4 regions of the Thalassospira sp. ER-Se-21-Dark genome follow, and region 1 is predicted to be linked to each of the others. Evidence: riboswitches for the same ligand, from Rfam matches in the RefSeq annotation. Region 1 holds a riboswitch; each other region holds the start of a gene.

Region 1 (5,757 bases):
CAGGCGATTGCTTATGCGGTGCGCTGCAGCAGGTGGTAACCGAAATCGGTCTCAACCACGTCAGACGTCGAACCAACTTCCATGCTGAACGCAGCGGCATCGAATTCCGGAACCATCATGCCACGGCCAAAGAAGCCAAGGTCGCCGCCCTGCTGGCCGGACGGGCAGTCAGAGTTGGCTTTTGCCAGTTCTGCGAAATCGGAACCGTTTGCGATCTGGTCTTTCAGCGCGTTGATTTCGGTCAGGGCTTCGTCTTTGGTGCGGGTGGCGGTCGAACGTGCCGAACCGGCATACATCAGAAGAATGTGCGACGCGCGAACTTGTTCACTCATAATGGGTCCTTTCATCCGTCAAAACTTGCAACCGACGGATTTTCTGCAAGATTAGAAGTTTATGGATAACGCTAAGGGTCCAAATCCATGTACAGCCGTATACTCCTGTACATAGGGTTGGACCCTAGACATTGCCCATGCCTTGTGGCTTGTTACGACAAATCGAACCGAGATGAAAGAGAAGAGGCAGATTGATGCTTGCTGTTGTGTCCCCGGCCAAGAAGCTGGATTTCGAAACAGACGTCCCGGAAATGTCTGTTTCTCAACCCGCATTTCTGGACGACACCGAACAACTTGTTGATGTCGCGCGCAAAAAAAACCGCAGCGATCTGATGAAGATCATGGGAATCAGCGAAAACCTTGCCGATCTGAACTATCAGCGTTTTCAGCATTTTTCGCGTCCGTTTAATAGCACCAACGCCAAACCGGCGATCTTTGCATTCCGCGGTGATACCTATGTCGGCCTTGATGCCGATACCATGAAGGCCGACGACATCGACTGGGCCGAGGATCATTTTCGGATGCTTTCGGGCCTTTATGGCCTTCTGAAGCCGCGTGATCTGATGCAGCCTTATCGTTTGGAAATGGGAACGCGCCTTTCCAACCCGCGGGGCAAGGACCTTTACGCGTTCTGGGATGATAAGCTTTCAAAAGAAATCAACGCGATTACCAAAGGTCACAAGGACCGTAGTCTGATCAATCTCGCCTCGAACGAGTATTTCAAATCGATCAAGACCAAGGTCCTTGATGGCCCGGTAATTACGCCTGTGTTCAAGGAAGTGAAGGGCGGTACGGCCAAGGTTGTCGGCTTCTCGGCAAAGCGTGCGCGTGGCATGATGGCACGCTATATGATTGACAATCGGCTCGAAGACCCGCAAGAGCTCAAGAAGTTTAATGTTGATGGCTATCGCTATCAGGATGACCTCTCGACCGAAACAGAGTGGGTCTTCACGCGTATTCACGATCAGTAACACCAATTATTCCGGTGAAACCATATGACCGACGAGCATCTTGAACAGCTCGAGGATGAGAATGTCTTACCAGAGGCGCATCCGTTTTCTGGCTATCTGCGCACGTTTTTCCGTGGGCCGGGCCGTTCGCGCAGTCTGACCCGCGAGGAGGCATTTGATGCGTTCTCGATGATCCTGCGCGACGAGGTCGAACCGATCCAGCTTGGCGCATTCCTTTTGATGCTGCGCTACCGTGCTGAGACGCCCGAAGAACTGGCTGGCATGATCGAAGCTGTGCGCAAGGCCGCGCGCCTTGAACCGGATGAAGACAGCAAAGATGACGCGCTTATGCGTCCTGCGCTGGACTGGCCATCCTATGCGGCCGGTCGGACCCGTGGTCTGCCCTGGTTTGTGCTGTCGGCGCTTCTGCTGTCGCAGAATAATGTTCCGGTGCTGATGCATGGCTATAACTCGCATCTGGTCAACGGGATCAGCACAGAAGTTGCCATCAAGGCGCTTAAGCTTCCGATTGCCATGTCTGCAGAAGAAGCGCGTTCTGATATCGCATCGAAGGGCTTTGCGTATCTGCCGCTACGTCACATGCATCCCAAGCTGCAAGAGCTGATCGGATTGCGTCCGCTTCTTGGATTGCGTAGTCCGGTCAATACGTTACTGCGTTTGCTTAATCCGTTGCATGCGCGTGCAGCCTTCCTTGGTGTGTTTCATCCGGCGTTTCTTGATGTCCATCGTGAAACCGGCAAGCTCTTGGAACTTCCACGCATCGGCGTGATCAAGGGCGGTGGCGGCGAAGCCGAAAGAACACCCTATAAGCATGTCGATCTGCGCATGCTTGATAATGGGGAGCTCAATGATGTTCGCTGGCCAGCATTGCTGTCAAAAACCGAAAAGGATGGCGAAGACCAAAGCCCTGTGTCGCTGAAGCACTTCCTAGCTGTCTGGCGTGGCGAGGTGGAAGATATTCCCGCCGAAGCCAAGATCAAGGGTAGTGCTGCCATGGCAGCCTTCCTTGCGGGCAAGGCGGATTACATGGATGAGGCAGAAAGCCTTGTGCAGGGCTGGTGGGATAATCGCGACCGTGATGTTGGCTGATGTTCTGCGCCTAAGTGCGATCAAATAAAAGGGACGGGAAACCGTCCCTTTTTTAATGCTCAGAACGATGATCCGGGCTCTTTGAGAAACGCCACTTCCTCTGGCGTCGATGGACGGCCCAATATTTCATTGCGGTGTGGATAGCGGCCAAACCGGTCAATGATCTTTTTGTGTTTCAGCTCGAACTCGTAATTGTGTTCAAGGCCGGGCTGTGAAAACAGGTCAACCGCCACTTCATGAATGATTTCGGATTCCGAGTGCATATAGGGCATATACAGGAATGCCTGTTCCTGCGGTGTGACCAGTTTGCGATCCAGCCCCAACGAAACAGCTTCCTGTGCCAGCACCAATGCCATTGGATCTGATGCAAAGGACTGTGGCTGATCGCGGTACATATTGCGTGAAAACTGATCAAGAACGATGATCTCGGCAAGTCGTCCATGGGCGGTTTTGCGCCAGTTAAAAAGCTCTCCGGTCGTGGCGGCGTCGTGAAAATCGGCAAAGCGTTCCGTGATATGGCGATCCAGTGCTTCATCCTTGATAAACCACTGTTTTTCTTCGAGTTCCTTGAACCAGAAAACAAGAACCGTTTCAGGTTTCATAATGTTTCCACCCATCTGATTGCAGGCTTTTGCGGCCCGTCGGCAAAATTGCGCGTGATCTTCGCGCCCGGTTTAAGGCGCGTCAAGCCATCCGCAAAAAGATTGTCATGGACCATGGGGCAGGGAGTTGACAGCAATCCGTCCGACGTGGATTATGACATTGTCTTTGGTGTTGATCCGATTGGATCAACTTAAAAGGGAACGTGGTGCGTCATGTATGACAAAGCCACGGCTGCCCCCGCAACTGTAAGCGGTCAGAGCATTGCATATGCCACTGGTGCAACCCGGGAAGGCGCATTGCTTTTCAAACCGTGAGCCAGGAGACCTGCCTTTGACTGCCGGGTGCCGATTGCCCGGTATGAAACTGTTGGACGCCGGGGTGAGCGTCAGGTTGCAGGGGTACAAACGGTCTTTTGAAGATCCGCAATCTTGCTTCCAGCCATCCTATCGTTCTTTGTCCTGACCCTGTGCGTTGGGCCTTTGGCCTGCGTGCATCGTTTGAGAAAGAGACGATTATATGTTGAAGACCCTTGGCAGGCTTGCGATTGCAAGCGCCTGCGTGCTGTCGGCGACCATGCCGGCCCATGCGCATTTTCAATTGGCCTATACGCCGGACGTAAACGTGACCAAGGCCGGGGATCAGCCGGTGAAGCTGATTTTCTGGCACCCGTTTGAAAACGGTCATGTCATGGATATGGCCGAGCCGCTTGACTTTTATGCGGTTAACCGCGGTGAGAAAATTGATCTGAAATCAACGCTTTCGCCGATTACCTTCACCGGAATTGCCAACTCGGCAGCGGCCTTTGACGCAACTTTGACTCTGCGCCGCAGCGGTGATTACGTAATGGTGGTGGTGCCGACGCCGTATTACGAAGAAAGCGAAGATATCTTCATCCAGCAGATCACGAAATCCTATGTGAACCGCAATGAAATTCCGACCGACTGGATGGAACCGCAAGGTCTTAAAACCGAAATCCTGCCGCTTAATCGACCAACCAACATCATTGCCGGTTCGACCTTTACCGGCCGAGTGTTAAGCGAAGGCCAACCGGTAGTCGGTGTTGAAGTCGAAATCGAATACATGGCCGCAGAACCCGATATGGCCAGTAACACACCCAAAGGGCCAACGGCATCGCCAATGCCCGGTGGTGCGGTTGTGGCCATCTCCGATCAAAACGGGTATTTCACTTTTGGTGTCCCCAAAGCAGGTTTTTGGGGATTTGCAGCACTTGGCAGCGGCCCTGACAAAGAATTTCAGGGCAAGGAACTTTCACAGGATGCAGTCCTGTGGGTTCGCGCCTATGATGTGAAATAGGCGAGGGACAAAACAGATGCATATTGTTGATGGTGCGCTGGCACCGGAAGTCTTGATTGGCGGGGGTGTTCTCGCAGTTGCCGGGCTTGGACTTGGTCTGCGGAAACTGCCAATCGATAAAATTCCTGCTACCGGGGTTTTGTCGGCAACATTCTTTGTTGCCTCGCTTATTCATGTGCCGGTGGGACCATCCAGTGTGCATCTGATCATGAGTGGTCTTGCCGGGCTCGTGCTTGGCTGGACTGCGTTTCCGGCACTTTTTGTCGGTCTCTTGCTTCAGGCGGTTTTCTTTGGCTTTGGCGGCCTGACGGTTCTTGGCGTCAATACGGTCAATATCGCCTTTCCGGCTGTGCTGGCGGGGCTTTTGTTCCGGGGAATGGTGTCGCGCAGCAGCCCGGTCGCAGCCGCCGTCCTTGGTGGATGTGCCGGTGCGTTTTCCATCGGACTGACAACGGTGTTTGTCGCGATTTCGCTTGCGCTCAGCGGTGATGCATTTGTTCCGGCGGCCAAACTGGTCTTCTTTGCCCACATTCCGATCATGGTGGTCGAAGGGTTGGTGTCAGCGGCATCGGTGTATCTGATCGCCAAGGTAAAACCGGCCTTGTTGCAGCCCGCCGATCAGACATCGGGTTTTGAGATGCAACCGGCAGCAACTTTGCGTGCAAAGCAGGCGGGCGAGGCATCCAATGGCTAGATCACTCATGCTGGTCGTTGTGCTTGGCATGCTTGTGGTCGGCGCAGAACCTGCACAGGCGCACAAGGTTATCGCATCTCTGTTTCCAAGCGGTTCGGACATCGAAGGTGAAATCGTTTTCTCCAACGGTGTTATGGCCGAAAACACGCTTGTTGAGATCTTTGATCTTGATGGCAACAAGATTGATGAAGTTACCACCGACGGCGACGGTTTCTTTATCTACACGCCAAGCCAACAGATTGATCTGCGTTTTCGGGCCGATCTCGGGGCAGGGCACGTTGCCGAGGCAACCTTTGCCATTGCGGACCTGACGGGTGTTGATGGGACTGTACAAACAGCACCGTCAAAGGCGCCGACTGCATCAGGCGTAGGATCAAACGCTGGGCCTGCAATTACCCGTGAACAGGAAGAAATCATTGCGACCATCGTGCGTGACGAATTGCGTCCGCTCAGGCGCGAACTCACTGCCTACAAGGAAAAGAATGATCTTCAATCGATTCTGGGCGGCATTGGCTATATATTCGGTGCCTTCGGGATCATTTATTACATCGCTGCGCGACGGCTAAGAGCAAAAGCACCAAACGCATGAGCCACCTTTTCGGACATGACCAACCCCTGACCGTTCAGGCGCGTGGCGGACATTCACCGTCATTCGTCGGAACGTTTGACCCAAGGGTACGGGTGGTCGCGGCCTGTGTATTTGCAATCGTCGTGGTGGCCCTGCATCAGATCGAATTCGCACTGGGTGCCCTGA
Region 2 (5,757 bases), on a different contig from region 1:
TGCGTTGTCACGCTCAGCCCGCAGGCGTTCGAGTTTGGCGATCTGCTGACGGCGGACTTCGGCGTTATCGACCTGAAGCACATCCACCGGGCGATCATCGGTGACGCGGTATTTGTTTACACCGACCAAGGTTTGACGGCCGCTATCGATGCGGGCCTGCGTGCGGGCTGCGGCTTCTTCGATGCGCATTTTCGGAATGCCGGCTTCAATCGCCTTGGCCATGCCGCCCTGTTCTTCGACCTCGGCGATATGCGCCCATGCCTTTTCCGCCAGATCACGGGTCAGGCGTTCGACATAGTATGAACCACCCCACGGATCGATGACATTGGTGGTGCCGCTTTCCTGCTGCAGGAACAGCTGGGTGTTACGCGCAATCCGGGCCGAGAAATCGGTCGGCAGGGCCAATGCCTCATCCAGTGCATTGGTATGCAGCGACTGGGTGTGGCCCTGTGTGGATGCCATCGCCTCAACACAGGTGCGGATGACGTTGTTAAATACGTCTTGGGCGGTCAGCGACCACCCCGATGTCTGGCTGTGGGTGCGCAGCGACAGCGATTTGGGGTTTTGCGGATCGAACTGTTTGATCAGCTTGGCCCAGATCATGCGGGCTGCACGCATCTTGGCGATTTCCATGAAGAAGTTCATGCCAATCGCCCAGAAGAACGACAGACGCGGCGCGAATTTATCAATCGGAAGGCCCGCCGCCTGACCGGCACGGGCATATTCGATGCCATCCGCCAGGGTATAGGCGAGCTCCAGATCGGCCGTCGCACCGGCTTCCTGCATGTGGTAGCCGGAAATCGATATCGAGTTGAATTTCGGCATGTTTTGCGAGGTAAAGGCAAAGATGTCCGATATGATCCGCATCGAGGGCTTCGGCGGATAGATATAGGTGTTGCGCACCATGAACTCTTTCAGAATGTCGTTCTGAATGGTGCCCGAAAGCTGTTCGTGCTTCACACCCTGTTCTTCGGCGGCCGCAATATAAAGCGCCATGACTGGCAGAACAGCACCATTCATGGTCATGGAAACCGACATCTCATCAAGCGGGATGCCATCAAAAAGGGTGCGCATGTCATAGATGCTGTCAATCGCCACACCGGCCATGCCAACGTCGCCTGCTACACGCGGATGATCACTGTCATAGCCGCGGTGGGTCGCAAGATCGAAGGCAATCGAAAGCCCTTTTTGCCCGGCGGCTAGGTTGCGGCGATAGAACGCGTTGGATTCCTCGGCGGTGGAGAAACCGGCATATTGGCGGATCGTCCAGGGACGCTGCACATACATGGTCGGGTAGGGGCCACGCAAAAACGGCGGCATGCCCGGCATGGTACTCAGGTGATCAATCCCGTCCAGATCCTTGGGGCCGTAGGATGATTTGACATCAATGCCTTCGGGCGTGGTCCAGGGCGTGCTTTCAAACGGGTCCTTGGCACCGGCGGACGCGCCATCAAACAGCGGAAGGTCGGAGAAATCAGGAATGCGGGTCATGGTTATTTCTCCCCCTGTTTGCCAAGAAGATGATCAAGTGCGGCACCACAAATGGCAAGGACATCGGCCCCGACAAAGACAAACTCGTCAATGCCGGCTGCTTCGTAAGCCGACTTCGCATCACCCGGCTGGCCCGCAAGATAAACCATGCTGGCCCCTTTGGATTTCAGCGCCTTGGCAACATCCGCTGCCATGTCGGCATATTGCGGGTCCGATCCACAAATAATGGCGATTTTCGCCCCACTGTCGCCAAAGGCGGTTGCGACATCATCAGCAGTGGCAAAGCCGTTATTGGTGATTGCCTCGATCCCGCCAGCTTCAAAGAAGTTACGCGCGAAGGTCGCACGTGCCGTGTGCTGGGCGACCTTGCCAAGATTGGCCAGGAAGACCTGCGGGAAGGAGCCGGTCTTTGCCTTATGCGCATCAGACCGCTTGCGAAGCACCTCGTAACGTTCAGCAAGGCGATGGGCGGGCAGGGCGCCGATACATGTTGCTGCACTGGTGCCATAAAGATCGGTAAACATATGCCCGATGGTAGCGCCTGCGCGGGCGGCCTCAATCATGGCGCTCAGGCTTTTGCCGACCGTGCCATCAAACTTGGTTTGGCGGGCTTTGGCATCTGAAATGATCGCCTCAAGGTCCGGCTTTTCGCAGGTTACTTTGGCTTCTGTGATGTTGGGGAATTCCGACACACCGGTCAGCGGATCACGACGGGTCGACAGGCGTTTTTCACGCGCGTTCCAGACGGTCTCGATCTCGGTCTTAAGGCTACCATTGGCAAGGGCACTAAGAATACCACCCGAAGATTCAAGCGACTGGAACTTGGACCAGGCGGCCTTCGCCAGTTCCTTGGTCAGGTTTTCAATAAACCACGAACCACCCGCCGGATCGATCACCCGGTGCACGTTGCTTTCTTCCTGCAAAATCAGTTGAGTGTTGCGTGCAATGCGGCGCGCAAAGCCATCGGGCAGGCCAATCAGATGATCATAAGGCAGGCAGGTCACACTGTCGGCACCGCCAAGACCGGCGGCAAAGCTGGTGACCGTGGTGCGCAGCATATTGACCCATGGATCAACCTTGGTCAGGGCCAATTCGGCCGAAACCGCATTGATCGTAATTGTTGCATCCTCGGCACCGGATGCCGAAAGAACGCGGCTCCACATCATGCGAAGGGCACGCAGCTTGGCGATCCCGGCAAAGAAGTCTGTGCCGACGGCAACATTAAACACCATCGCACCCGCGGCCTGATCAACCGCCATCCCCGCATCGGTCAGGGCGCGCAAATAAGTCACCCCGCTTGCCAGCAAACAGGCCAGTTCCTGACCATCGGTGGCCCCGGCATTATAATATGGCGCGCCATTGACCGAAATCGCCGTCGCCAGCGGGAACAGATCAATCAGCTCGACCGCAACGCTTGCCGCATGATCAACCGCGTCCTGTGCCCCACAGGGCAGGGTGCCGGTCGATGCCAGCGTGCCAATCGGATCCATGTTAAAGGCCGGTGCGGCTTCGTCGGCACCGTCGGTATTTGCAATATGTGCGGCCAACAGGGCCGCGGCCGGAACACCTGCCGCCCCGGCATCAAGTCCGACTGTGGCAAGGTTGGTGTAAACATCCTCAAGGGCGGCATCAAGATCGGCCAGACAATGAATGGCAATCCCGTCAACACCAACCTCGGCGGAACTGATTTCGCGCCCGGCCCGGGCAGCGGCATCAAGTTTTAGCGTGATCGAGGTAGCCCCATTTTCAAGATCCTCAAGGATCGCGGTATTGGTCGCCTTGGGATCGGGATGGGTATGAAGCTGGCGAATGTCCCACCCGGTGACGGTTTCGCGCGGCTCGACCGTGGCATTAAGAACTTCGTGGATCAGCCGGGTCGCGTCATCCTGATCGTCATTTGTATAGATCGGCTGAACGGAAAAGCCATCAAGCGTATTGGTGACAAGCTTCTTTTCGAACGGTGCCCCTTTAAGGGCCTCTTCGGCCAGCTTGCGCCAACTTGCATAATCAGCAGATGGAAATTCGGATGCGAGCTTTAGCGGGTCGGACATGGTTTCTCCCGGCTTGGTGTGTCCCGTCCTTGATGCGACTCCATATGGGGTCTTCATATGGCGTCGGGCACGGAACGTTGCCAAATTCTATTCTACTACGGATTCCCAGTACCCGGTACACCCCGCCCGGCCCATTTCATGCCAAGAAAACACCATCGGTATTCTGACTCGCGAGAAAGCCTGACAAAAAGGCCATTTCGCTTACAGTTGCGGGGGCAGTTCCGGGCTTGGCCAAAGTGCGCTAAGGCAAGGCCGCACCGGATTCCCGATCCTATTTTCCGGTCACATTCGCGACATGGCGGTTTATAGCACCTGTCCCTAATTCCGTAAATAGGCATGGAAATACCTATTTAGACGGATATCGACCCCGACAAATCAGGTTTCCGTAACGTTATGTCGGCGGAAACATTGGGGTTTTGCACGTCTGTTCGTGGTTTGCGCGTCACATGGTTCCGATCATTGCGGCCTTATACTTTCGCGGCACGGGTGCGAGATCGGGGTGAAGGCGGAACATTGCGTGGCAAAAATTTGGCGGGTTTAACCAATTTGACATTTTCGTCTGTCAGTTTGGACTTGTCCCAAAACTCGGAGTATCGCCATCCATGAACGCGCTCAGCGCCATGCCGTCGCAATTTTGTCCTGATGGACTGGTTGCGTTCGCCGACGACAGTCCCAGCGCCAAGGCAGCCCTTGAAACAGTGTTGCGTCGGGCAGGATATGACGTGGCCGGTTTTGATTGTGCCGATGATCTGATTGATCAGCTGGACGGGCTTTATCCCCGTGCCATCATCCTTGATATTGAAATGCCGGGTATGAGCGGCTTTGAAGCGTTCTGCGAAATTCGCCGCCGCTATCCCAACAGCCAAAACGTGCCGGTTTTCTTCTTCTCGGCCCATTATGATGCCGACACCCGCGCACAAGCCGATGCGCTTGGGGCGGCCGATTTCATCAGCAAGGACGCCAGCCCGAAAGTGGTGCTTGAACAACTCAATCGGGTGCTGGGTCATTCCATCAGTGCCTGCTAGCGGTGCTGGGAGACCAGCCCTGCCCTTGAACGGATCGCCACGCCCTGCCTTATGCAGGGCGTTGTTGTCTATGGGTCCTGTGGGGCTCCTCGCCAAGGGAAATGATGCTGTCTGCGGCCCCATGCACATGATAAAGCCGGTCTGTCGGCAAGGTGGTCGCCGGATCAATCGTAGGCTTCTTGGCAAGCCGATCATAGATCGGGGCCAGCGGCACATTCATCGCGTCAAACAACTGATCGTAACTTTCCAGAACGAAATAGGTTTTCTGGAAATCATCAATCGCATAATCCGTGCCCATGACGCGTTCAAGCTCGAACGCCACCCGGTTCGGTGTGGGATCGGTGACCGAATAGATGGTTTCGGTTTGCGATGACAACATGCCCGCCCCATAGGCGCGCAAACCATGCGGGGTCATGATCAGGCCAAACTCGACCATATACCAATACATCCGGGCCAGTTGTTTCAGGCCGCCCATCGCAATGGCCTCTGGGCCCTTGGCGCCATAGGCCGCCAGATAGTCGGCAAAGGTCGGGTCATAGAGCATCGGCACATGGCCAAAAAAGTCATGGAAGATGTCAGGTTCGACCAGATAATCCATTTCCTCGGGCTTGCGCAGCCAGACCGTGACCGGGAACCGCCGATTGGCAAGATGGTCAAAAAACACATCATCAGGCACCAGCCCCGGAACCGCGACAAGATGCCAGCCTGTCGCCGCATGAAGCTTCTCGCTGACCCGGCCGAAATGCGGAATCTGATCCGCCGCATCAAGTTTCATCAGATTGCGAATGTAATCCTCAGCAGCATAACCGGGCAAAATGCGCGACTGGCGGTCATAGAGTTTGCGCCATAGTTCGTGCTCGGCCTCGGTATATGTGCTCCAGTCCTGATCGATGGTGTAGTCGTCATTGATGTGGCTGTAGTCACCACGCAGATCGTTTCCCTGATTCATGGCCGTCCTCTTTCGGGTTCTATTGCCGATTTACAAGGATCATTTTACATCAACTCTAATGTCATTTTCTGGCCAATAAGGCGTTCAAATCGGTTATGATGTGCATATTGTGACCTTGTTGGTTTGATTTGGGGTTTAAAATGACCGATGTGACGCTAAGCGCGACCGATATCCGGATATTGCAGGCCCTGCAAAAGGACGCCGCCATCAGCAATGTCCAACTGGCCGAAATGGTCGGCAT
Region 3 (5,757 bases), on a different contig from region 1:
GCAAGCGCCACCAACTGTTCGATGCCATAATCCCAATAACCGCGCCCCCCCAGAATGCGCACGATGATGAATTTGGCGTCGGAAAGTACATCGTCGATATAGAGATCGACTGACATGTTGTGGCCAAGCTGCAGCAAACTTGCCAGACGCAGTGACGGGGTTTCGTCGCCAAATGCATCGACCAGCCGCGCTTGCGCCCCGGCAAGGCAGGCCAGCTCAGATTCGGCCGCAGACAGGATCACCACATCGCCGGGTTGCTGTCCAAGGTCGACGGCCTCGCTGCCATCCGTGACCATTCCGGGCTGGGCTGCCAATAGATGCATTTGGAGATCCGTATTCTTGCGTCGTTACGTCGAAAAGGCGACCAGGACCGGATGTAAAAATCCATCCAGTCTCAGCCAAGTTTCATCAGGTCGAATGGATTCAGGCGGCCTTGATAGCGGCTTCGATCGCTGCACGGTCCAGACCATGCAGACCAATCACGACCAGTTCGGAACGCCGGGTTTCGCCATCCGCCCACGGACGGTCGAAATAGCGCTGAAAACGTTCACCAACCCCCTGCACGACATGGCGCATCGGTTTGCCGGGCACATCCAGGAAACCCTTGATGCGCAGCACGTCAAACTGACGCACGACATCAATCAGGCGCTTTTCAAGGTTGGCCGGATCACTGATCGCGTCAAGCGATACGACAAAGCTATCGAAATCATCATGGTCATGTTCGTGGCCATCGTCATGATGGCTTGGGCGACTATCAAGGTCATCCTCGGCGGCAGCCCCCAGACCAAGCAGGATGGCGTTTTCAACCCGTGAATGTTCGGTCGCGATAATCTTGACTGACGGCTTTTTCAGCTCTGCACGGATATCGGCTTCGACCTTGCTGCGTTCGGCATCGGTCAAAAGGTCCGTCTTGTTGAGAACCACCATATCCGCACAGTGAAGTTGTTCTTCGAACAGTTCTTCAAGCGGGCTTTCATGATCAAGATTTTCGTCTGCTTCGCGTTGCGCCTGCACTGCATGATGATCATGGGCAAACAGCCCATCACGCAGGGCAGCGCCATCAAGAACCGCCACAACACCATCAACGGTCACACGCGACCGTATTTCGGGCCAGTTAAACGCCTTTACCAACGGCTTTGGCAGGGCAAGACCAGATGTTTCGATAACGATATGATCTGGTGGGGTGTCACGATCAATCAGGCCCTGGATGGTTGGCAGGAAGTCATCAGCCACGGTGCAGCAGATGCAGCCATTTGCCAGTTCAACAACATCATCCTCTTCGCAGCCTTCGATGCCACAGCCATTGATGATACCGCGATCCACACCCAGATCGCCGAATTCATTGATGATCAGCGCGATGCGTTTGCCATTGGCATTTTCCAGCATGTTGCGGATCATGGTTGTCTTGCCAGCGCCCAGAAAACCGGTAATGACGGTTGCCGGGATTTTGCCCAATTGTGCCATTTCTGAAATCCTTAAAATTCAATAATTTATGTTGCTATTTGACCGACATCGGAATGCCGGCCACCACAAGGGTGACCTTGTCTGCAATCTCGGCAATGCGTTGATGCAGGCGTCCGGCATGATCGCGAAAGGCCCGCGCCATCGCATTTTCCGGCACGATGCCAAAGCCAACCTCGTTTGAGACAAACAGCATCGACACATGAAGGGTCGGCACCAGATCGCAAAGAGCTGCGATCTCGGCATCAATGTCGCGGTCTTCAAGCATCAGGTTGGTCAGCCACAATGTCAGACAATCAACAAGAACCGGCTTGCCGCCTGTGACATTACAGGTCTGCAGCGCCGAACAAAGTTCGACCGGTTCCTCGAGTGTCTGCCAAAGATCGCCGCGTGATTGTTTGTGAAGATCTATGCGGTTGGCCATTTCGTCATCCCAGGCACGCCCGGTTGCGATATATGTGCCACCGCCCGCCTGATTGATGATGTTTTCGGCAAACCGGCTTTTGCCGGATCGCGCCCCGCCAAGGATCAGATGCGTCCCGCCAGAGGGGCCGTCAGGGGGTAAAGTCTGCGTCATCCCGTTTCTTCCTCGCCATGGCCTCCCACCGAGGCCCGATTGCGTCGTCACCACCTAAAGAATAGTGACACCTTCGGCAGGTTTCCTGGCTGCGGGCATGAAAGCGATCCGCCTTCCCGGTTTCCCGGTGGCTGGTCTGGCGCGTTGGCACCGACCCGGATCTCCCAACCCGATACAGTTGCGGGGGCAGCATCGGCCTTGCACCGATTTCCCATCACCGAACGATGCGCCGAACCTAGCAGGTTTGCCAAAAATGCCAAAGGTCATTCTCGGCACTTAACCCTTCGTTACCACCCCACCCTAATCGGAAGGTCAGTATTTGTAAGAATTGTCTGCTTGAGAGGTCATACCATTTCAGCCAACATCAAACCGTTGCGCTGGAACTAGAGACGGAACAATCCGCAATCTGGCGAAAACCCGGGAAGTAGACTCATCACCCGGCTGGCTGCAGGAAATACTGCACCGAAACTCTTGGGGTAATCTGGATTTTTCAAGACCAATGGCAATACGTTCTCACCTATCCAAAATCCGACAGATGAACGCGCCAACCTGGACCACATCGTCTCGCAAGGACATGTGGCTGGGATTGCTGGACCGTCTGAACAGTCCTGATCGGTCATTTCAGGATTTTCTTGAACAGCACGCAACCGATGGCGAGATCACTCTGGCACGGCGCGATGTGCGTGACATCTTTGCCGAGGATGCCTCAAAGGGTGTAATCGCAACTATCATTTGGTCCCATGAACGCGGGATTCGCGTCAATGCGCTGTCGTTGCTTGTGCGCGATATGCCAACCCTTGTGACCCTGATGTCGATCTCGGATTTCGGACAGGACGAGTTGAACGAGTTGCTTTCCCAGCCGGGCATTTCTGTTCCGACTGCCAGCAAGATGTTGTCTGCCTGCGGCAAAACTTATTGCGGGATGCCGGCTGCCATCATTGATGACACCATCATACAGGTAATCGAAAACGCATCCTTTGCCAGTGATTTCCCGAATGTCGCCAAACTGCGCAGTAAATCACGCAGCCGCCCGGTGCCCTATTATCAGGCCTATCTGCGCGATGTCTTCGACATCTGCGAAAAACATGATCTGAACCCGGATATGGTTGACCGCTATCTGGCAGAACACGCGCTTGATGACATGGCATCCGATATCGAGCTGGCCTCTGCCTGACGGCCCCCCCCCTTAAGCTCTTCAGAAGCGTTGATTGACAGCGGTCACGCGCCAGCCCGGTTCGTCGACCCCGTCGATATATTCAAGCGTGGTCAGGCCGAGTGTGTCGATATGAAATGCCAATGCGGTTTCAAGGGACAAACCCAGTGCATTGGCCATTATGGCGCGCACCGTTCCGCCATGAACGACGGCGACAATATCCTTGCCCGCCCAATCCGCACTCAATCGTCCAAAGACGGGGCCGACGCGGGCAACCACATCGGCAAAGCTTTCACCATTTGGGGGTTGTTGGCGGGCGAAGTCGGTCCAGAACCGTGTTGTTTCGCCCTTGGGCAAATCATTCCAGTTCTGCAGCTCCCAATCACCAAAATGCTGTTCGGCAAAGCCGCTTTCAGCCTGCGGCGTTACGTCTTTGTCCATGAAGGCCTGCAGACTGCGCGCCGTATCATGCGTACGTGAAAGATGGCTGGTCACCCAGACGGCATCACCCGGCAGTTGCCCGGCAAGGGCAGCCAGTGTCTTCTCATCGGAAAGGTCGGCAGGCATGTCACTTTGGCCATAGACCAGCCGTTTCGGATTTTGGACGGGGGCGTGACGCACCAGCCACCAGCGGGTTATTTTCGAACTGCTCACGGCATTCCTTCTTGTTGCTGTGCTGGTTGATCAAAGGACGGCAATAAACGCGATACCGACAAGCAGTTCGGTCACGATCTGGGTTGCCCCCAGGACATCCCCTGTCTGGCCGCCGATCTGCCATTTCGTGACCGCCGCGACAAGGCCAACCGCCAAAAGTCCGCCCACCAAAATGGCCATAGTCGCAAACAGACCCGATAAGACGAGCGACAGGATCAAAGCAAGGCCAATACCCAAACCGACCATCATCACATTTGGCGTTCCGGCCCCCTTGCCCAAACCATCGGCGCGCGCCGGAGGCAGGATATGCATCACGACTGGCATTGCCGCCCGTGATGTTATTGCCATCACCAGAAACAGGATCGCTGCCTGACCGGCATCGCCCGCCGCAGAAAGCAAAATCAAACGCAGGCCAAAACACAGGATCAGGGCAACAACGCCATAAGTACCAATATGGCTGTCGCGCATGATTTCAAGTTTGCGCGCACGCTCAAACCCGCCGCCAAACCCGTCGGCACAATCTGCGATGCCATCTTCATGCATTGATCCGGTCAACAAAACCATGCCTGCCAAGGCGATAATCGCAAAAATCAGGTTGTTGGCTGTCAGGGAATAGACCAGCATCGCCGGCAGCATGGCAAAACCAGCCAGCAACAAACCGACCAACGGCCAAGACCAGACCGATCTTGCAATCACCTCAGCGCGGAAATCATCGATACCCTTGACCGGAACGCGGCTCAGCAACGCCAAGGCGCGCCAGAAATCGGAAACAGGCGAAACCTCGACGGGGGCATCTGTCGCTGTGTCCGGGCCGGGCTTGTCAGATGAATCCGAGCTTTGCGTATTTGTTTCGTTTTGGTTATGATCTTTGGATAGCATAAATTTCCGATTTTCAAACTGGCAATCTGTTGCGCACAGGCCTAGTTTGGCCCGACTTCCTGAACCGCCTTGCACAATTGGTTTCCGAGCCTAATCCTTACCATCCCGGAAGCCAAGCGGAACACTAGTTAGGCACCTTTGTCGCCAGCCGGAGACCAAAATGTTCAACCCGAAACATCCGCCCCAAAATCTTGAGGAAATTCGTGCGCTTCTGGCCGAGCTTCCCGAAGTCGATCAGGAAGCGCAGGCCGCCGTGGCCCAGCGCGAACCGACATTGACCAAGCCTGCCGGATCGCTTGGACGGCTTGAGGATTTCAGCCTTTGGCTGGCAGGTTGGCAAGCAACATCACGCCCACGCATGTCGCGCCCGCGCGTTACGGTTTTTGCCGGCAGTCACGGTGTCGTTGCGCAGGGCGTTTCGGCCTTCCCGGCGAGCGTGAACCAGCAGATGGTGGAAAACTTCATCAATGGCGGGGCTGCGATCAACCAGATTTGCAAGTCTGTCGATGCCGAACTCCGCGTCATGGAAGTCGCCCTTGAAATCCCAACCAACGACTTTTCCCACGAACCGGCGATGGATGACGAAGGCTGTGCCGAGGCGATGGCCTTTGGCATGAGTGCAATTGAAAAGGGACTGGATCTTTTTGTTCCCGGTGAAATGGGCATTGGCAACACCACATCGGCGGCGGCAATTTCCCATGCACTTTATGGCGGGAATGCTTCGGACTGGACCGGCCGGGGAACCGGGATTGATGACTCTACCCTTGACCGCAAGACGCGCGTCGTCGGTGATGCCATCATCCTGCATAAAAACCAGATGCATGACGGATTGGATGTTCTGCGCTGTGTTGGCGGACGCGAAATTGCTGCTATGGCCGGTGCCATAATTGCAGCGCGCTTTGCACGGGTTCCGATATTGCTTGATGGGTATGTATCCTGTGCGGCGGCAGCTGTTCTGGCTGCGATGCGCGCCGATGCACTTGATCATTGTCTGGTTGGGCATATATCGGCAGAACCGGGACATGCGCGACTG
Region 4 (5,757 bases), on a different contig from region 1:
TTCACACACGATGGCGTCGTCATGCCCTGACCATGGTGTTAGCAAACTGAGATATGGCGTTCGACCAAGCGCGACGGCATCGCGCACGGTAATGCGGTCGATGGTGTCGGCCTGTTGTTCGACAAAGCCGATATGACGGGCAAGGTTGCGCCGACCGATTTTCTTCATCGGCTGATCGCCCAGCAATGCCTGCCCGGTCGACGGGGCACGAATGCCACCCAGAACCGACATCATGCTGGTTTTGCCCGACCCGTTTGGCCCGATGACACCTAGGAACTCGCCACGCGTGACCCGAAGCGACACGTCGCTGATGATCTTTTTAAATCCGGCATTCCAGCCGACATTGCGTAATTCAAGGCTCATCGCAACACCCGCCCATGACACAGGATGATCGCAAACGCCGGTGCACCAATAAGGGCTGTGATCACCCCGATGGGCAGGACCTGACCATCAAGGATGATGCGCGATACAATATCGGCCGCCACAAGGAACACCGCCCCGATCAGGGCGGAGGCCGGCAACAGAAACCCGTGCCGCGTGCCAACAAAGAACCGCGCGGCATGGGGGATGACCAACCCGACAAAGCCGATGGACCCGACGATACTGACCATCACCGCGGTCATCGAGGCAGCAATGGCAATCAACACCACGTAAACCCGACGCACCGGCACACCAAGGGACGCCGCCGATTCCACGCCAAAGGTAAAGGCATCGAGCGCCCGCGAATACCAAAGGCAGACCAGCAAGCCGATGACGGCGACCGGCAGCGCCAGATAGACATCAGGCCAGCGCACGCCGCTTAGATTGCCAAGCAACCAGAACATCACCCCGCGTGCCTCGTCCGCCGTGGCGGCCTTGGTCACGATGAAGGACGTTAATGCGTTAAACAGTTGCGATCCGGCAACCCCGGCAAGAATGATCGCACCGGCCCCGCGCCCGGCCGGAATGGCCAAAAGGGCAACAAACCCGAACGCCACCAACGCGCCGACAAAGGCCCCAAGCGACAGGGAAACCATGCCTGCCCCGAACCCCAGAATGGCAACACTGACCGCACCGGTCGATGCCCCGGCCGAAATGCCCAGTAAATAGGGATCCGCCAGACTATTGCGCAAAAGCGCCTGCAACACTGCGCCAGATAGCGCAAGGGATGCGCCGCAGGCCGCCGCCACCATCGCGCGCGATATCCGGTAATTCCAGATGATCCCGGCATCAATCGGATCAACGTCATAGCCCGCCTGCCAAAGATGATTGGCAATGGTCTGAAGCACGGTGCCAAGGGGAATGTGTGTTTCCCCCTTGGCCGCGGCCATCGCGATGACGCCAACAAGCAAAACCAGGGCGCCAAGACTGACACCAGCCCGCACAAGATATGCCCGCCCCGCCAGCGATTGCCGAGGTGGCTGAACCGGCTGCTGCACTGGCGTTGTTTCAAACATTGAATTCTCCGGGCATATCAGGCGCCTTTGGCAATGCAGGTCAGTTCGAAGCACTCAGTCGTTCGACGGCTTCGGCAAGTGTTTCAATACCATTGATCAGGCGGATGGTCGGATCCATCGACTGGGCGTCCATCACCACGATATTGCCATTGCGAACCGCCTTCATCTGACTTGCGACCGGATCGGTTTTCAGGAAGTCCATCTTGACCTGCCAGTCATCGGCCGGAAAACGCCGACGGCCCATTTTACCGATCACGATGATATCAGGATTGGCGCGCGCAATGGTTTCCCAGCCAACGGTCGGCCATTCTTCATTGCTGTCGATAATGTTGCGGACACCAAGTTTACCGGCGATATAGCCTGCCGCACCGTTTTTGCCGGCCACATAGGGATCACTGTTGATTTCCGGGCTGGAAAACCAGAAGACGGCGGATACGTTGTTATGGCCGCTTGCCGTCACACGTTCCAATGAGTTCGCCTGACGTTCCTTCAAGCTGGCAATCAATGCCTCACCGCGATCTTCGACATCAAAAATCTGCGCCAGATCGGAAATCTCGCGATAAATCAGATCCATGGTGAAGCCTTCATGGCGGACCCCGTCACCGCCACCGGCATTGTCCTTACCCACACAATCGGCAGGTGCGGTGTAGACCGGAATGGATAATTCGTTGAACTGTTCGGTGGTGCCGACGGTGCCCTTGGGCCCGACATGCCATTGATACTGGGTGGCAACCAGTTGCGGCTTTTGCGCGACAACGGTTTCGAACCCCGGGTCATTGTCGGCCAGACGCGGAACAGAGGCATTCACATCCTTGAATTCATCCATCACCGGGCCAAACCAAACACCGGTACCCTTGACCTTATCGGCCAGACCCAGCGAATAAAGAATTTCGGTCGTGCTTTGGCCCAGCGACACCACGCGATCCGGGGCCGCGTCAAATTGCAATACAGTGCCGCAATTCTCGATACTGAGCGGATATTCGGTTGCGGACGCAAATGAAACAGATGAAATAAGACCAGCGGCAAACACCCCGACCGCCAGTACACGTTTATCGTGATTGATCACTTTTAGTTCCCTCTTGCTGATGCACTGATCCGGGACCGCTTTGGATGATCCAGTTTCAACACATCGTCAAATGTTATGTTATAACATAACATCGCTTTTACTGCTGTCAATGGACTGGCAAAAGTGTCAGGAGATGACGGAAGATGTCGGCCTTAAAGCTTAGAAAACCTGGGCTAAACTGTTGGGCCAAGACACGTACCGACATTCTCCGGGGCACCCCGCCCGGTCCGTCGTCTTCGTGTCGGCAGGTCTCCTGGCTTACGGGTCAACACATTTTCCCTGGCCTTCCCGGGTTGATCCCAGTGGCATTGGTCAGAAAAATGCTCGCCGCCTACAGTTGCGGGGGCAGCTTCGGTTATTGAGCCAATATTTGGCCCATCTCGAATTCCCTTTATCCGATATTCGGATACCGACACGTCACGGTTAGATTAAACCAAAAACACGGTCAAGGAAATTGGCAGACCACCAGTGGCATTAACGCTGCGCCTCCATGCATAAAAAGCAATTGATACGACCTTGAATTTGCCATGTTTCATCCCGATTACCTCCACACTGCCGGGTATGCTTTCCCGACACCTCAAACCACAGGAATGTGATGAACATGACGACTTCTGTTGAACGCAGACGCTTTTTGAAATCCATCGCGGCAGCCGGTCTTATCCTGCCGGGAATGTCGATCTATCAGCATGCTTTGGCAGATGTCGACGGCCTTGATCTGGGTTCGGCACAGCCGTTTGATTTTGCCGATCTGATTGCGCGCGCCAAATCCATGGCCGCATCGGCATATGAAGCACCCGTTGCGCCAAACCCGGAAATTGTCGGCAAGATCGATTACGACACCCATGGCAAGCTGCATTACAAACGCGACCATTCGCCGTTTTCCGATGGATCGGGCACCTATCCGCTGACCTTCTTCCATCTGGGTATGTATTTCGCCAAACCGGTGCATATGTACCTTTTGGAAAACGGACAGGCACGCGAAGTGATCTATAAGCCCGATTACTTTGACATGCCCGAAGACAGTATTGCCCGCCAACTGCCCGCCAATAGCGGCTTTGCCGGTTTCCGCCTGCATGAAAATCAGGCGCGCGATGACTGGAAAACCCAGGACTGGGCAGCGTTTCTTGGCGCATCATATTTCCGCGCCATCGGGGATGAAGGCCAGTATGGCCTGTCGGCACGCGGCATTGCGGTCAATACCGCGACCTCGGTCCCCGAAGAATTCCCCGATTTCCGTCAATTCTTTATCGAACCGGCCAAAAACCCCGAAGACCCCGTGACGGTCTATGCCCTGCTGGATGGCCCCAGCATCACCGGGGCGTATAAATTCCTGCTTTATCGCGGCGAAGGGGTGACGATGGATGTCGAAAAACATCTGTTCTTGCGCAAGGACATCGAAAGGCTTGGCATCGCACCGCTGACCAGCATGTTCTGGTATTCAGAACAGAACAAGTCGTTCCGCTTTGACTGGCGCCCGGAAGTGCATGACAGTGACGGGCTGGAGCTTTGGACTGGCGGCGGCGAACGCATCTGGCGGCAGCTCAATAACCCGGAAACCATCCGCGCATCGGCGTTTGGCGACAATAACCCGCGTGGGTTTGGTTTGATGCAGCGCGATCGCGATGTGAAGAACTATCTGGATGGTGTGCGTTATCACCGCCGACCCAGCCTGTGGGTCGAACCACAAGGCGACTGGAACGACGGCGCGGTTCAGTTGATCGAAATCCCGACCGACGATGAAATCCACGATAACATTGCCGCCTTCTGGGTCCCGAATGGCGAAGCCAAGGCGGGCAATTCTTATCAATTCAAATACCGCCTGTATTGGCAGGCCTATAACCCGTTCCCGGTCAAGGAACTGGCAACCGCCACCGCAACCCGCATGGGCCGTGGTGGGGAGCCCGGCACCAACCGGCCCAAGGACGAAATCAAGTTTTCGGTCGAGTTCGAAGGCGAGGTTCTGGGAACGCTTGCCTACGGCGAATTCCCCGAAGTGGTTGTAACATCCTCGCGCGGGGAGATTGTGCGCACCAAGATCGAACCGATCATGGATACCCGCATCTGGCGGGCGGCCTTTGACCTTAAGGCCACGGGCAATGATCCGGTTGACCTGCGCATGTATCTGAAACGCGGTGACGGCCCCTTAAGTGAAACCTGGATGTTCCAGCACCTGCCGGCCGTTGGCAACCAGCGACAGGGTTAGGGTTAATGCGGGGCCATGTCAGCAGACTGGCTGGCCCCGCCCTGCCCAAGGATCGCCATGACATCGCGGATTGGCGGTGCACCAAACATGCGGGCATATTCGCGGCTGAACTGTGACGCGCTTTCATACCCGACCGCATAGGCCGCCGATGCCGCATCCTTCATTTCGGCCAGCATGATCTGACGCGCCGTCGTCAGGCGGAGCCGCTTTTGGTACTGAAGCGGGCTCATGGCTGTCACCTGCTTGAAGTGGTGATGGAAGGAAGACGGGCTCATATTGGCCCGGTTTGCCAAGTCTTCCACCTTAAGCGGCTTGTCGAAATTATCCTTGATCAGTTGAAGGGCTGCCGAGATGCGCTGCATGTTGCTGCCGCCGATGGCAAGCCCCGCAATCGCCGCCCCCTTGGCGGTACATAACAAGCGGTAATGCACTTCGCGCATCAAAAGCGGCAACATCACCGGCACATCATCGGGACGATCAAGCAGCTCAACCACGCGCAAGACAGCATCGGTCAGGCTGTCGGTTGTCTTTTCGACAAAAAGCCCGCGCGTGCTTTCGCTGTCTGCGCCCATCTTGATATCCATATTGGCGACAAGTTCGCCCAGGATCTTCGCATCCAGATCAAGCGACAGGCTGCGATACGGCGCATCCTCGGCCGCCAGGGTCACATGGCCAACAAGTGGCAAATCGACCGATGCGGCCAGCAGTTGGCCGGGCTCATAGCGATAAAGCTCATCCCCAAGCGTGACTTCCTTTGCGCCTGAGATAATCAGACACAGGCAAGGCTTGTAAATCGTCGGCACCTTAAGGGTCGGGCCGGTTGTTCTAAACATCCAGACCGGCTCAACAGCCGTGCGCACCGCACCATCCGCCTCGCAGTATTTGTCAATCAGGCCACACAGCTTCTGATAGCTATTCATCGCAAAACCCTTTGTTTTCCATAGGCCCACTATACACGCGCCCACGCACAGACAAAGCACTCAATCTCGGATTTGGAGGATTAGGCAATCCAATTCGAGTTCTGTGTATTCATCAATCGGGGATTTATCGAC

Evidence for each region. Region 1 has a riboswitch for cobalamin ahead of FHI25_RS10545 (DUF4198 domain-containing protein). Riboswitches for the same ligand answer to the same signal wherever they lie in the genome.
Region 2: another riboswitch for cobalamin. It lies ahead of FHI25_RS03695 (methylmalonyl-CoA mutase family protein); the one in region 1 lies ahead of FHI25_RS10545 (DUF4198 domain-containing protein).
Region 3: another riboswitch for cobalamin. It lies ahead of cobU (bifunctional adenosylcobinamide kinase/adenosylcobinamide-phosphate guanylyltransferase); the one in region 1 lies ahead of FHI25_RS10545 (DUF4198 domain-containing protein).
Region 4: another riboswitch for cobalamin. It lies ahead of FHI25_RS13345 (ABC transporter substrate-binding protein); the one in region 1 lies ahead of FHI25_RS10545 (DUF4198 domain-containing protein).

What each region holds. Positions count from the first base shown of each region.
Region 1 is NZ_VDEZ01000002.1:622,370-628,126, forward strand. Features, by position in the region: gene FHI25_RS10525 (peptidylprolyl isomerase) at 12-332, opposite strand; gene yaaA (peroxide stress protein YaaA) at 527-1,303, shown strand; gene FHI25_RS10535 (glycosyl transferase family protein) at 1,328-2,392, shown strand; gene FHI25_RS10540 (DUF924 family protein) at 2,452-2,994, opposite strand; cobalamin riboswitch at 3,145-3,342, shown strand; gene FHI25_RS10545 (DUF4198 domain-containing protein) at 3,512-4,309, shown strand; gene cbiM (cobalt transporter CbiM) at 4,326-5,003, shown strand; gene FHI25_RS10555 (cobalt ABC transporter permease) at 4,996-5,592, shown strand; gene cbiQ (cobalt ECF transporter T component CbiQ) at 5,589-5,757, shown strand, end outside.
Region 2 is NZ_VDEZ01000001.1:842,054-847,810, reverse strand. Features, by position in the region: gene scpA (methylmalonyl-CoA mutase) at 1-1,491, opposite strand, end outside; gene FHI25_RS03695 (methylmalonyl-CoA mutase family protein) at 1,494-3,542, opposite strand; cobalamin riboswitch at 3,678-3,858, opposite strand; gene FHI25_RS03690 (response regulator) at 4,145-4,567, shown strand; gene phhA (phenylalanine 4-monooxygenase) at 4,617-5,516, opposite strand; gene FHI25_RS03680 (Lrp/AsnC family transcriptional regulator) at 5,657-5,757, shown strand, end outside.
Region 3 is NZ_VDEZ01000001.1:1,391,339-1,397,095, reverse strand. Features, by position in the region: gene cobN (cobaltochelatase subunit CobN) at 1-323, opposite strand, end outside; gene cobW (cobalamin biosynthesis protein CobW) at 424-1,464, opposite strand; gene cobU (bifunctional adenosylcobinamide kinase/adenosylcobinamide-phosphate guanylyltransferase) at 1,499-2,038, opposite strand; cobalamin riboswitch at 2,096-2,287, opposite strand; gene FHI25_RS06435 (hypothetical protein) at 2,574-3,212, shown strand; gene FHI25_RS06430 (histidine phosphatase family protein) at 3,234-3,845, opposite strand; gene cobS (adenosylcobinamide-GDP ribazoletransferase) at 3,876-4,724, opposite strand; gene cobT (nicotinate-nucleotide--dimethylbenzimidazole phosphoribosyltransferase) at 4,885-5,757, shown strand, end outside.
Region 4 is NZ_VDEZ01000003.1:138,345-144,101, forward strand. Features, by position in the region: gene FHI25_RS13335 (ABC transporter ATP-binding protein) at 1-363, opposite strand, end outside; gene FHI25_RS13340 (iron ABC transporter permease) at 360-1,436, opposite strand; gene FHI25_RS13345 (ABC transporter substrate-binding protein) at 1,477-2,502, opposite strand; cobalamin riboswitch at 2,728-2,931, opposite strand; gene FHI25_RS13350 (glucan biosynthesis protein D) at 3,104-4,705, shown strand; gene FHI25_RS13355 (AraC family transcriptional regulator) at 4,708-5,625, opposite strand.